One region of the Arthrobacter sp. B3I4 genome, then DNA from elsewhere that is predicted to be linked to it. Evidence: riboswitches for the same ligand, from Rfam matches in the RefSeq annotation. Region 1 holds a riboswitch; the other holds the start of a gene.
The links. Region 1 has a riboswitch for thiamine pyrophosphate ahead of QFZ61_RS04765 (ECF transporter S component). Riboswitches for the same ligand answer to the same signal wherever they lie in the genome.
Positions count from the first base shown of each region.

Region 2: another riboswitch for thiamine pyrophosphate. It lies ahead of thiO (glycine oxidase ThiO); the one in region 1 lies ahead of QFZ61_RS04765 (ECF transporter S component).

Region 1 covers NZ_JAUSYK010000001.1:1,007,308-1,014,380, forward strand. The annotation lists gene QFZ61_RS04735 (Na+/H+ antiporter subunit D) at 1-1,358, shown strand, start outside; gene QFZ61_RS04740 (Na+/H+ antiporter subunit E) at 1,355-1,900, shown strand; gene QFZ61_RS04745 (monovalent cation/H+ antiporter complex subunit F) at 1,897-2,175, shown strand; gene mnhG (monovalent cation/H(+) antiporter subunit G) at 2,165-2,560, shown strand; gene QFZ61_RS04755 (GNAT family N-acetyltransferase) at 2,614-3,210, shown strand; gene QFZ61_RS04760 (DUF4235 domain-containing protein) at 3,220-3,483, opposite strand; TPP riboswitch at 3,648-3,790, shown strand; gene QFZ61_RS04765 (ECF transporter S component) at 3,858-4,490, shown strand; gene QFZ61_RS04770 (ABC transporter ATP-binding protein) at 4,504-6,174, shown strand; gene QFZ61_RS04775 (energy-coupling factor transporter transmembrane protein EcfT) at 6,171-6,974, shown strand.
Region 2 covers NZ_JAUSYK010000001.1:1,761,210-1,768,282, forward strand. The annotation lists gene QFZ61_RS08320 (DEAD/DEAH box helicase) at 1-1,345, opposite strand, end outside; gene QFZ61_RS08325 (RNB domain-containing ribonuclease) at 1,664-3,160, opposite strand; gene thiE (thiamine phosphate synthase) at 3,282-4,034, opposite strand; TPP riboswitch at 4,061-4,178, shown strand; gene thiO (glycine oxidase ThiO) at 4,170-5,489, shown strand; gene thiS (sulfur carrier protein ThiS) at 5,486-5,722, shown strand; gene QFZ61_RS08345 (thiazole synthase) at 5,728-6,582, shown strand; gene QFZ61_RS08350 (hypothetical protein) at 6,652-6,855, shown strand; gene QFZ61_RS08355 (DUF3311 domain-containing protein) at 7,003-7,073, shown strand, end outside.

The sequences.
Region 1 (7,073 bases):
TGTCCTCCACGGTCAGCCTGGCCGTGCTGGTGTACGCCACCGGCCAGGGCATGGCCGACGGCGACCGGGACGCCCCGGTGTCGATCTTCCACCCCACCTACCTGATCCTGGTGGCCGGGGTGTCCAACGCTTTCCTCTCCGGCGATCTCTTCAACCTCTACGTGGGCTTCGAAATCCTGCTGACCGCCAGCTACGTGCTGATGACCCTCGGCGGGACAGGGCCCCGGATCCGCGCGGGCGTGACCTACGTGGTGGTCTCCGTGGTGTCTTCGGTGCTCTTCCTGATCGCCATCGCGATGGTCTACGGCGCCACCGGAACCATCAACATGGCGGACCTGGCCATCAAACTCGGTGGCCTGGACCAGGGCACCCGGGACCTGCTGCACGTGATGCTGCTGGTGGCCTTCGGCATCAAGGCCGCCGTCTTCCCGCTGAGTTTCTGGCTGCCTGACTCCTATCCGACGGCGCCGGCACCGGTCACGGCCGTGTTCGCCGGCCTGCTCACCAAGGTCGGCGTCTATGCGATGGTCCGCACCGAGACGCTGCTCTTCCCGGGGGACACGTTCAACACCCCGCTGATGGTCGCGGCGCTGCTAACCATGGTGGTGGGCATTCTCGGTGCGCTGGCGCAAAGCGACATCAAGCGGTTGCTCTCCTTTACTCTCGTCAGCCACATCGGCTACATGGTCTTCGGCCTGGCGATGTCATCCGTGGCCGGGCTGGGCGCTGCAGTGTTTTACGTGGCCCACCACATCACCATCCAGACCAGCCTGTTCCTGGTCACCGGGCTGATCGAACGCCGCGCCGGAAGCTCCTCGGTGGACCGGGTCGCAGGGCTGGCCAAGCTCTCACCGGTGCTGGCCGTGCTGTTCTTCGTGCCGGCCATGAATCTGGCCGGCATACCCCCGTTCTCCGGCTTCCTCGGCAAGCTGGGCCTGCTGCAGGCCGGGGTTGCCCTCGGCACCCCGCTGGCGTACGCCCTGGTGGCCGGCGGCGTGCTGACAAGCCTGCTCACGCTGCTGGCCGTCGCCAGGGTCTGGAACCGTGCCTTCTGGCGGAAGCCCGAGGATGCCGAGTCTCCGGATCCCGTGCTTCTCGCAGCTCCCGGCAACACAAGCACCGGTGAGCGTGCCGGCCAACAGAACGTCACCCTGCTGCCGCGGACGATGGTGGGCTCGACGCTTGGCCTGGTGCTGGCCGGGGTGGCCCTGACCGTCTTTGCCGGGCCACTTTTCCGGGTCTCCGGGCAGTCGGCCGAGGAAATGCTGAACCGCTCGTCCTATATCCAGGCCGTGCTCGGTGACGAGGCGTCGGTCCCAGCGATCGCCCAGCCGCTGCGGCAGGAGGGGTCGAAATGACGGGGAAGCGGATTTCGCTGCGCCAGGAACTCCCGCTGCTGGTCTGGCTCGTGATCGTCTGGGGAGCGCTCTGGCAGGACTTCAGCGCCGGCAACCTGCTCTTCGGGGCCTTGATCGCAGTGCTGGTGGCCCGAATGTTTTACTTGCCGCCGGTAGAGCTGGGCGGCCGCTTCAACGTGCTGCGCGCCGTGACGTTCGCTGTCGGATTCCTGGCCAAAGTGGTGGCTGCCAGCTTCCAGGTCCTGTCCCTGGCCGTGCTCCGCGGGCCCCGGGTGATCAGCGCCGTCGTCGCCGTCCCGCTTCGGAGCCACTCCGACCTGCTGGTGACCGCAACCGGCCACGTCATCTCCCTGATCCCAGGCTCCCTGGTGGTGGAGGTGGACCGGACCACCTCCACGCTCTACATCCACGGCATCAACGTCCGCGACGCCGTCGACGCGGCCAAACTCCGCAAGGAGGTCCGCGACGCCGAGGCCGGGTTGATCCGGATCATGGGCACCCGGGCCGAAGTCGCCGCGCTAAACCGGGAGGTGGGCGCATGATGCCGTTTGTCCTGGCCGTCACCGCCGTCGTGCTGTCCCTCGCAGCCGGGGGCGCGATCATCCGCATCGCGCGGGGGCCTTCGCTGCTGGACCGGGTGCTGGCGGCCGATGTCCTGCTGGCCATCCTCGGCGCCGCGCTATGCATTGACATGGCCGTGAACCGGCACCTGAACAACCTGATGCTGCTGGTCGCCATTTCCATCATCGGCTTTGTCGGGTCCGTGACTGTGGCCCGCTTTGTCGCCGACCGGAGGAAGCAGCCCAATGAATTCTGAGACGTTTTCCGCCGACGCCGTGATCGACGCCGTCTCGGCAGTGTTCATGGTGCTCGGCGCGCTGATGTCCCTCGGCGCGGCGATCGGCCTGCTGCGGTTCCCGGACCTGATGAGCCGGATGCACGCCGCCACGAAGCCCCAGGTGCTGGGACTGTTTCTGCTGCTGTCCGCGGTGGGGCTGCAGATGCGCACCTGGTGGGTGTGGCCGGTGCTCGTGGTGGCGTGGATCTTCCAGCTGCTGACGGTGCCGGTCTCGGCCCATATGGTGGGCCGGGCCGGTTACCGCACCAAACACCTGCATCCGGAACTGCTGAGCGCCGACGAGCTCGAAGCTGTCGTGCAGCAGGCGGCCGGGGAGCGCGGGTTCACCGGCGACGCGGAGTAAGTCCGGTACGGGGAGCCTAGGCAACCACCGAACAGGCGCGGCAGAATGGCTCCATGACCGAAGCCGCGGCGACACCAAGCTGGCAGACCGACCCGGTCACCCCGGACCGTTTCGAGGACTTCGCCGACGTCATCAACCCCAGCCGGCGGGTGACCCACTGTTGGTGCCTCTCGCACCGTCTCCGCGTCAAGGACATCGAGGAGCTCGGCGGCGGCCGGGAACAGGCCATGCGCCGGCTGTGCGAGCGTGAGAATCCGCCAGGGGTGCTCACCTACCGCGACGGTGAGCCTGTCGGGTGGTGCAGCGTGGGTCCTCGATCCGAGATCCCGCGTCTGCAGGCCTCGAAGCTCTTCCGGCCCGTGGACGGTGTCCCGGTCTGGAGCATCATCTGCGTGGTCGTGCGCAGCGGCCACCGCAAGCAGGGCGTCACGGGACACCTCATTCAGGGAGCCGTCGCCTATGCAGCGTCGCGCGGGGCGCCGGCGATCGAGGCGTACCCTGTGGATCCGGCGGGACGGATGGACCTCACCATGGCCTTCGTCGGCACCCGCTCAATGTTCGAGAAGGCCGCATTCCGGGTGATCGGGACCACCGATGCGGTCGCAAGCGGGATGCCCCGGCTCATCATGCGCCGGGATCTGAGTGCCTGAGCGGAGTGGCTAAACCAGGTCCTGGGTCTTGGCGAAGCGGGTGATAGCGCGCTGGGTGCCACGGTTGGCGAGGACCTGGATGATGGCACTGACCGAGGCCGAGATCAGCGCGAAGGTGAGGGCCTGGCGCAGCGTAGTGGGTACGTCGTCGTCGTGTCCCTTGGGGGGCTTGTTGCCCGTGGTCTTCTCCCAGACGGTGTCGACGAGTTTGGTGCCGGCAAAACCGGCGACCAGGCTGATGCCGGTGCCGAGCAGCTTGATGACGATGTTCATGGTTCGTACTCCTTGCGGGAGGAAACAGGGCTGCCCCTAGCCTAGCGTCAACGCCGGGTCGGCCTGCCCGGGCCGCGGGCCACGGCGTGTGGCCCCCCGAGGGGATCGATTCCGTACCGGTGGGGCCCGCCGGGTGTAGACTGAGCCAGCCCACAAGGGCGAATTACATACGACAGGGGAGCGCCGCCGTCGGGCATCACTGGAGCAGTCCAGGGGACCGTAGGTGGGCGCTGAGAGTGCGGACAGCCGCAGACCCTCGAACCTGATCCGGTTAGTACCGGCGCAAGGGAGTCGAGTTCTCAGGATGCCCGGCATCCGTGGCGGAGGCCACGCACGCCGGAGCACCCTCCCCTCCTGTACCTCAGGAGGACGACATGACTGACATTTCTGCAAAGCAGACCCTGACCACACGGAAGTACAGCTGGCGCGTGGTCGACATCGTGCTGGCGGCCCTGATCGCCGTCGCCGGCGGGGTGATCTTCTGGGCCTGGTCCCAGGGCTCCAACCTCATCTCGGTTCCGCTCAACGCGGTGTACCCGCCGCTGACCGGGCTCTACGCGGGCGGCTGGATGATCCCGGCGGTGCTGGGCATGCTCGTGGTCCGCAAGCCGGGCGCGGCCTTGTTCTGCGAGGCCGTCGCCGCTACCGGTGAGCTGATCATGGGCTCACAGTACGGAACCACCGTGCTGATCTCCGGCGTCCTGCAGGGCCTCGGCGCTGAGCTCGTCTTCGCGGCCTTCCTCTACCGGAAGTTCAACCTCCCGGTGTCCCTGCTGGCCGGCGCCGGGGCGGGCCTGTTCTGCGGCTTGAACGACTCCTTCCTGCCGTGGGGCTGGAACATCGCGTACGAAGCCGGCGATAAGGCCGCCTACATCGTCTTCTGCGCCGTCTCGGGTGCTGTGATCGCCGGCGGGCTGTCCTGGCTGGCCACCCGCGGCCTGGCCAGGACCGGGGTGCTCTTTTCGTTCGCGTCCCGCAAAGCGGCCTCGGAACCCGTGTTCTCCTGATGTTTTCCTGTCCATGACATCGTTCAACGACGTCCGCCCGGCCGGGGTGACCGCCCGCGGCTGGGGCTGGCGGCATGCCGGCCGGTCCCGGCCCGCCGTCCGCGGATTGGATCTGGACATTCGCCCGGGCGAGCGGGTGCTGCTGCTGGGGCCCTCCGGCTCCGGCAAATCCACGCTGCTGCACGCCCTCGCCGGGGTGCTCGGGGATCCCTCCGCCGACGGCTCCGCCGCAGACCCAGGGGACTCGGATGAGACCGGGAGCCTGCTGATCGACGGGGCCGCGCCGCGGGCGGCGCGCGGCCGGGCCGGCCTCGTGCAGCAGGACCCGGAAACCCAGGTCGTGCTGTCCCGCGTCGGCGACGACGTCGCGTTCGGGGCGGAAAACCTCGCCGTGTCCCCTGACGCTATCTGGCGCCGCGTGGCCGAAGCGCTCGACGACGTCGGGCTGGGCGGGCTTCCGCTGCAGCACCCGACATCGGCGCTGTCCGGCGGCCAAAAGCAGCGACTCGCGCTCGCCGGAATCCTGGCGATGCGGCCGGGGCTGCTGCTATTGGACGAACCAACAGCGAACCTCGACCCGGCCGGCGTCCTGGAGGTCCGCGACGCCGTCGGACGCAGCCTGGACAGGACCGGCGCCACGCTGGTGGTGGTGGAGCACCGGGTGGCCGTCTGGAAAGACCTTGTGGACCGGATCGTGGTGCTGCAGCCCGGATCCGCCGCGGCCTCCGCGGTGTTGCTCGACGGTCCGCCGGACTCGGTGCTGGAGCAGGCGCGGGAGATGCTCATCGGTGCCGGCGTCTGGGTGCCCGGCCATGTGCCGGCCACCCGCCTGCGGGGCGGGACAGTCGGCGCTGCCGCGACGGGCGGCGCTGGGACGGGAGGCGCGCCCGACGGCGGGGCCGGGACGGACGGTGCGCCCGGCGGTGGGACTGGCCGGTTGCTGATGGCGGCGGAGGAACTGGCTGTGTCCCGCGAACGGCGCCGCCGCGGCGGCCTGCTCAAGCGGTTCGCCCCCATCCCGCCTCTGCCGGTGCAAACGGGAATCACGGCGCAGGTCCGGGCCGGGCAGGCACTCACCGTCACCGGCCCGAACGGTTCCGGAAAGTCCACCTTCGCCCTGACCCTGGCCGGGCTGCTCGCGCCCGTGGGCGGGAAGGTGTCCGCGACGACCCACCTGAGCGCCGGCGCGGGCATCGACCCGTACCGGTGGAAAGCCCAGCAGCTGATTTCCCGGATCGGGACGGTATTCCAGGAACCGGAGCACCAGTTCGTCACCGGTCGGGTTCTGGACGAACTAAGGTTCGGTCCCCGCCAGCTGGGCCGCGGCGAGGACAGGCTGGATGAACTGTTGGAGCGGCTGCGGCTCCGCGAGCTCGTGGACGCCAACCCGTACACACTGTCCGGCGGCGAAAAAAGACGGCTCTCGGTGGCCACCGTGCTCGCCGCGCACCCGCAGGTGCTGGTGCTGGACGAACCCACCTTTGGCCAGGACGCCAACACCTGGGCCGAGCTGGCGTCCTTCCTCTCTGAGCTTCTGGACGCTGGCACCGCCGTGGTCTCGGTGACCCACGACGCGGAGTTCAGTGAGGTTCTGGGCGGCACCGAACTCAGGCTCGGGGCGCCGCAGCACTCCTCCGCCCAAGTGCTGCCCGGTTCCGCGGACCCGGAGGTGGCTGCGCCGTGAGGGAGGCCCTGACCCTGCGGGGAAACCGCGCCCTGCTGACCCGCGCCAACCCGCTGGCCAAATTCTGCGGCGTCGTGCTGATTACCGTAGCCCTGGCTCTGTCCATCGACTGGGTCTCCGCGTCGGTGGCGCTCGCCTTTGAATTCCTGCTGTTCCCGCTGGCCGGCCTGACGCTGGCACTGCTCTGGCAGCGCGGCTGGCCACTTCTCCTCGCGGCGGCGGTGGGCGGCTGGAGCACCGCGATCCTGGCCCCCGACCACGGGCGGATACTGCTGGACGTAGGACTCTGGTCCATCAGCGAGGGTTCGCTCCAGCTGGGGCTGGGTTTCCTGCTGCGCGGCCTCGCGATTGCCTTGCCGGCAGTGTTGCTGATGAGCTGCACGGACCCGACCGACCTCGCCGACGCCCTTGCCCAGCAGGTGAAACTGCCGCACCGGTTCGTGCTGGGCACTCTTGCGGCGATGCGGCTGGTGGGACTCCTGGCTGAGGAATGGCAGACCATCGGAATGGCAAGGCGCGCCCGCGGGGTGGGGTCGCACGGAAATCCGGTGCAGCGGCTGAAGGCGATGCTCGGCCAGAGCTTTGGGCTGCTGGTCCAGGCCGTCCGCCGCGCCTCCCGGCTGGCCGTGACGATGGAGGCGCGGGGTTTCGGCGACACGGAACGGACTTGGGCACGGAAAGCAACCTTCAGCAGTCTGGACCCATGGGTGGTTCTGGGCGGACTGGTCATCGCCGGTGCTGCAGTGATTGCCGCGGTCGCCGCTGGAACGTGGAATATGGTCTTCCTCGGGCAGCAGTAGCAGCTACGGCCAGGCAGCCGGAATCCGTACATGGGCTCAAAAATATCGCATCAGCTGAATATTCCTGTGACCTTCACTGCACTGTTGCGGCAATAGGCT
Region 2 (7,073 bases), 750 kb from region 1:
TGACGCCGGCCAGCACGCGCTTGTCGCGGGGCAGGCGGCCTTTGGTGCCCTCAGGGATGTCGAGTTCCTCGAACAGGTGCGGCGAGGAGGAGTACGTCTCCACCGGCTCGGGCACGCTCAGGCCCAGGGCTTTGTTGATCAGGCCCCAGCGCGGCATGTCGTCCCAGTCCACGAAGGTCACGGCGGTGCCCTTGTTGCCTGCACGGCCGGTGCGGCCGACGCGGTGCAGGTAGATCTTCTCGTCCTCGACGCACTGGTAGTTGATCACGTGCGTGACGTCGTCGACGTCGATGCCGCGGGCGGCGACGTCGGTGGCGACCAGCACATCCACTTTGTTGTTGCGGAAGGCGCGCAGGGCCTGCTCACGGGCGCCCTGGCCGAGATCACCGTGGATCGCGGCCGCCGCGAAGCCGCGGTCGACGAGCTCCTCGGCGACCTTGGCGGCGGTGCGCTTGGTCTTGGTGAAGATGATGGTGCGGCCGCGGCCGCGGGCCTGGAGGATACGGGCAACAACCTCGACCTTGTCCATGCTGTGCGCACGGTAGATCAGCTGGCGGATGTCGCGCTTGGTCAGGCCCTCATCCTCGGGGTCGGCTGCACGGATGTGGGTGGGCTGGGTCATGTAGCGGCGGGCCATCGCGACGACGGGGCCGGGCATGGTCGCGGAGAACAGCAGGGTCTGGCGGACCGCGGGGGTGCCGGCGATGAGGGTCTCCACGTCCGGCAGGAAGCCGAGGTCGAGCATCTCGTCGGCCTCGTCGAGGATGACCATTTTGACGTTCTTCAGGACAAGGTGCTTCTGCTTGTACAGGTCGATCAGGCGGCCGGGCGTGCCGACCACAACTTCGACGCCCTGCTGGAGCGCCTCGACCTGCGGCTCGTAGGCGCGGCCGCCGTAGATGGTGGTAATGCGGGCGTTGCGCTTGCGGGCAGCGTTCTGCAGGTCATTGGCGACCTGGACCGCCAGCTCACGGGTCGGCACGATCACGAGGGCCTGCGGCGCACCAGGCGCCGGCAGCTTGTCAAAGCCGGCGTCGTCACGTCCGATGACGCGCTGCAGGGCGGGAATGCCGAAGCCAAGGGTTTTGCCGGTGCCGGTCTTAGCCTGGCCGATGATGTCTTGGCCGGCGAGTGCGACGGGCAGCGTCATGGCCTGGATCGGGAAGGGGTGGGTGATGCCGGCGTCGGCGAGGGATTCAACAATGTCGGCGCGGACGTTGTAGTCGGCGAAGGTCTTTTCCGCGATTTCGTGCGGGGCTTCGGTCGAGATGATGGTCTCTTCCGGCTCGAGCGTTTCCGTGCCGGATTCGTCGGTCAGAAGCTGGTGCGTGTGCAATTCACTCACAGGGGAGTTTCCTTATTCATTTGGGTTGCGCTGCTTGCTCAACGGGGGCCGGCCGGGGGCCGTTCCGGAGCAGGCTCAGGGGCGCAAGCAGGTCCAGCGGAAGCCGATCGCGGGCTATCTGGTTGCTGGCACTGGGACCAGCGGGTGTGTCTCAAGATCGCGTAGGGGCGGGCTTGTTGAATTCGAAATACTTGGAAATCAACGACCGGGCATCCATTACTACCCTTCCAGTCTAGCTGTTCGGCGTTCGGATCCTCGACCGGACGCGGCGGGCGGCGCGGCACCACCGCCGCCGGGCAGGGCGCCCGGCGACAAAAATCAGCCGACCAGTTCGAGCCGCACCTCCCGCGCCGCGATGTCTGAGGACACCACCCGGACCCGGACCTGGGTGCCGGACTGCAGCTCGCCGGGGCAGCGGGCGGTGACGGCGGGCTCAGCAATCTGCACGATCCCGGAAGGACCATTGCCGTTCCCCTTGCCGTTGCCGTTGCTGCTTCCCGTGCCGTTGGCCATGCCGTTTTTGGCGGGTTTGGAGCCGGAGATGACGACGGCGTCGAACTCCTGCCCGATGTGGTTGCTCAGCAGCGCGGCCTCCACCGTGTCCAGGGACAGCCGCTCCAGCTTGGCGGCCAGTTGGTCCGAGGCCGCCATGATGGCCGGCAGCGACGGCAGCGCCTCCCGGGCCCACGCGGGAACCTCGGAGCCGTTGGAAAGGGCCTCGCAGATCACCAGGACGAAACGGTCGATCAGGCGCCGCAGCGGGGCCGTCGAGTGGGCGTACGCCGCGCCGATGGCCGACTGGAGGGCATCCTCGGGGACGTCGCCGTCGAAGGGCGTGTAGCCGGCGCCGCGGAACAGCATGCCGGCCGAGTGCACGATCGCCAGCTGGCGCGGGTCCGTCGGGTCCAGGGTGCGAAGGTACTCCCCGTAACTGATCTGCCCGTCCCACGGCTTGCCCAGGGCGCCGGTCTGGCGCCGGAAGTGCCGCAGCGAGCTCTCGTCCGGGGCTGGCATGGTGCGCAGGATGCCGACCTTGCCTTCAAGCATGAGGCCTGCGGCGGCCATGCCGGTCATCAGCGAGATCTGCGCGTTCCAGTCCTCCACTGGAAGCGGCGGGGCGGCGACGATCCGGTAGCCGCCGTCGGGGAGCTGCTCGATTTCCTGGTCCGGCATGTTCAGGCTCGCTCCGCCGCGCAGCCGCTCCAGTTCCACCCGCTTGCTGCCGACCTCCCGGAGCAGCTGAAGCAACGGGTCCGCGGTGCCGCCGTCGAGCTCGGCCTGAACCCCGGCGTAGCTCAGCTTGGCCCGGCTGCGGACCTGCGCTCGCCGCACCAGCACGGTGGTGACCTCGGCGGCGCCGTCCAACTCAAACTCCCAGACGAACGCCGCGCAAAGCTGGCCTGCCAAGAGGCTGCCCGCCGCTTCACTGATCACCTCAGGGTGCAGCGGAATCCTGCCCTCCGGGGTGTAGAACGTCTGCCCGCGTCGGCGGGTCTCGGCGTCGAGGGCACTGCCGGGGGCCACGAAGGAGGGGACATCGGCGATGGCGTAGAAAACCTTATAGCCCTCGCCTGCGCGATCGATGAACAACGCCTGGTCCAGGTCCGTCGAGGACGCCGGGTCGATGGTCACAAAGTCCACATGCGTGAGGTCCAGTTCCGGCAGTTCGTGGCTGGCTACGGCAGCCTCGGCATCCCGGAGCACATCTTCCGGGAACGGTCCCGGCAGCTCCAGGGTGGTGCGCAATGCATTGAGCGCCTGGGCAAGCTGGTTCTGTTGCTGGCGGACGCTTGGCGTCAGGCGATGATGAGACACGAAAATCAGGTTAGCCCGATTTCCGCCAATAGTCTTGAAACATCGGCCCGGGCGGCGGCGAGGGCCGGCGGGCCCGGTCACGGCCGCGCCGGGGGAGCGGGGCCGGCCGGAAGTGCTGCTGCTAGTTCCCGGGGTTTCCGACGGCGTTGGCAGCGCCGGACGCGGTGGCCGCAGCGGCAGTTGCGTCTGCCCCGGCGTCGAGTGCGGCGAGCAGCGCCCGCGCCGCGCCTTCCGGGTCAGCGGCCTCGGTGATGGCCCGGACCACCACGACGCGCCGGGCGCCCGCCTCGACCACCTGTTCCACGTTGGTGAGGTCAATGCCGCCGATCGCGAACCACGGCACCACCCCGGGAACCCGTCCGGCGTCGCCGCCCTCGGCCCGTGCGATCGCCTCCGCGGCGTAGCGCACCAGCTCCAGCCCGACGGCGGCCCGGCCCGGCTTCGTCGGGGTGGCCCACACCGGCCCCACGCAGAAGTAGTCGAGCCCGCGCCGGCCCGGTGCCGCGGCGATGGCGGCGTCAACCTGGTCCGGGCTGTGCGTGGACATGCCGATTACAGTGCCCTTGCCCAGGAAATCCCGGGCGGCGGCGAAGGGGATGTCCCGTTGTCCGACGTGGAACACCGGTGCGTGGGAGAGCGAAGCGATATCTGCACGGTCGTTGACCGCCCAGAGCCGGCCGTGCCGGGCCGCCGCCGCATGCAGCACCTTCAGCAGTTCAAGCTCCTCGGCGGCCTCCAGGGACTTGTCCCGCAACTGGATGATGTCAACGCCGCCGGCAAAAGCAGCATCGACGAAGTCTTCAAAGTCGCCGCGCTCCTTCCGGCCATCGGTGCACAGGTACAGGCGGGCGGTGGTGTGGAGGTCCTGGCTCATGGTCTAAGGGTAGTTCCTCTACACTGGGCGGATACTGCGGGAGCCCGCGCAGCCTTTCCACGGCGCCGGGCTGAGAGGGCATCAGAGCCGACCGCTTGACCTGATCCGGTTAGTACCGGCGTAGGGAAGGAAGCCATGGTCCCACCATCCGCCACACCCACCGGACACTGCGACGTCGTCGTCATTGGCGGCGGAGTGGTCGGCTGCGGCATTGCCTGGGAGGCCCTCCGGTCCGGCCGCTCCGTCGCACTGGTTGACGACGCGCCTGGCGCCGGGGCCAGCTGGGCCGCCGCCGGCATGCTCGCGCCGGTCAGCGAACTCCATTACCAGGAGGAGGAGCTGCTGGCCCTGATGCTGGAAGCCGCCCGGCTCTGGCCCGGCTTCGCCGCGGCCCTGGCAGCCGGCGCCGACGGCCACCCGGACGGCGGCGCCGGCGCGGGGGACACCGGGTATCTCACGACGCCGACCCTCGCCGTCGGGGCGGACGCCGCCGACCGCCGGGCGCTCGAGGACCTGCGAATCGTGCAACAGGCTTCCGGTCTTGGCGTTGAACCGCTGACGGTCCGTCAGGCGCGCGGGCGCGAACCGCTGCTGAGCCCCGGAATCTCCTGCGCCTTCGACATCCCGGCCGACCACCAAGTGGACCCGCGCACGCTGCTGACCCGGATCGGCGAGCTGCTGGCGGCGAGCAGCCGGTATACCGGCGTGCGGCGGCGGGCAGCCGGACTGCTCTGGGAAGACGGACACGTGGCCGGCATAGAGCTGGAGGGCGGCGGGGAAATCCGGGCCGGTGAAACGATCGTGGCCAACGGACTCGGAGCGGCAGACCTGCAGGGTCTTCCCGAGGGACTGCGGCTGCCGCTGCGGCCTGTCTACGGGGACATCCTGCGTCTTCGGGTGCCGCAACGGCTTAGGCCCCTGCTGCGCTCCACCGTCCGCGGCTTGGTCCGCGGCGTCCCGGTCTACATCGTCCCGCGCGGGGACGGCACCGTCGTGATCGGCGCCACCCAGCGGGAGGACGCGCCGGCGGACCCGACGGCAGTGTCCGCGGGAGGCGTCTATCAGCTGCTGCGCGATGCACAGCAGCTGGTCCCGGCCGTCGCGGAACTGGAACTGCTTGAAGCCACGGCGCGGGCGCGGCCAGGCACTCCGGACAACGCCCCGCTGCTGGGCAGGATGGCCCAATCCCCGGGCGGGCCCGAGTGCGGGGGGCTAATCATTGCCACCGGCTTCTTCCGCCACGGGGTGCTCCTCACCCCGGCGGCCGCCGTCATCTGCCGCCAACTGCTCGACGGGACGCCGGATCCGCGCTGGGCCGCCTTCCGCCCGGACCGCTTCTCCGGTCAGGCAATCCCCGCTCAGGCCATCTCCGCTCAGGCCTTCTCCGCACGCGGTTTCTCCAGTGCCGGCGCAGCAGGGGCAAATATCTCCACGACAGACAGGGAACCAGCATGAACATCAGGCTCAACGGAGCACAGCACGCCGTCGCCCAGGGTGCCACCGTCGGCGCCCTCGTCAGCGGGGTCACCGGCAGGCCGCTGTCCTCCGACGGGCAGGCTACCGACGGCCGGAAACTCGGCGTCGCCGTCGCCCGCAATGCCGAGGTTGTGCCGCGCAGCCAGTGGCACGTGACCGCGCTCGCCGAGGGCGACGACGTCGAACTCGTCACCGCAGTACAGGGAGGATGAACGCCATGGAGGAAACAACGCTGGCTGCAGCAGAGCCGAACGCTGCAGAGCCGAACGCTGCAGGGCCGAGCACAGGACAGCAGCTGCGTCGGGACCCGCTGACGGTCGACGGTGTGGAACTGGGTTCCCGCCTGATTATGGGCACCGGCGGCGCGCCAAGCCTGGACGGCCTCGGCGCCGCGCTGGCGGCGTCCGGAACCGAACTCACCACCGTGGCCATGCGCCGCTACTCGCCGGCCGAGAGCGGTTCATTGTTCCAGCTGCTCGCAGAGCGCAGTATCCGGGTGCTGCCCAACACCGCCGGCTGCTTCACCGCCCGGGACGCCGTCCTGACCGCCGAGCTGGCCCGCGAAGCGCTGGAGACGGACTGGGTGAAGCTTGAGGTGATCGCGGACGAGCACACCCTGCTGCCGGATGCCGTGGAGCTCGTGGAGGCAACCGAACAGCTCGTGGGGCGCGGCTTCAAGGTCTTCGCCTATACGAACGACGACCCGGTGCTGGCCCTGCGGCTGGAGCACCTCGGCGCCACCGCGGTGATGCCGCTGGGCGCGCCGATCGGGACCGGCCTGGGCATCCTAAACCCGCACAACATCGAACTGATCGTCTCCCGGGCATCAGTTCCGGTGGTGCTCGACGCCGGCATCGGCACGGCGTCCGACGCCGCCCTTGCGATGGAGCTGGGCTGCGACGCCGTGCTGCTCGCCACCGCGGTGACCCGGGCCCAGGATCCGACCCTGATGGGCGAGGCCTTCAAACATGCCGTAGCCGCGGGGCGGCTCGCGCGGCTCGCCGGCCGGATCCCGCGCAGGGAGCACGCCCTCGCCTCGTCCGCGATGGAGGGCCGGGCCGAGTTCCTCTAAACGGTTCGAGGGCCGCCGCCTGGGAGCCGGCCCTCGACAATCCGGGGGCGGGACTCCTACCGTGGAACCATGAGCGAGATCCCCGCGGGAGGCGGACCGGACCCCGACGCCGCCGACATCAAAGGTAAAGGCCAAGGCAAAGGCCTTGACGCCGATGCGTTCTCGCCGGTCATCGATCCTGATCTGGTCCCGGCGGAGACGCCAGCGGATGACGAAGCGAAACGCGCCGCAGAGCCGAGTTCCCCTGACCTGGAGGACCGCCCCGGGGACTGACCAACGCCGGGCATTTATGCACTGTTGAAGAATTAGTCCAGTGTCTATTCTGTTGCCTACGACCGCGGTGACACGCGGCCGGCAGACCGCCGGCACGTCCCGGGAACCCTTCCCGCCCCGGAGGTCCGTCCCGTCGAGGAGGCGTCGATGTCCAGTCCCGATGTTGCAACGCGGGGGCCGGCCAGGCCAGGTCCCTATGTGATTTCCGGAATCCTCTT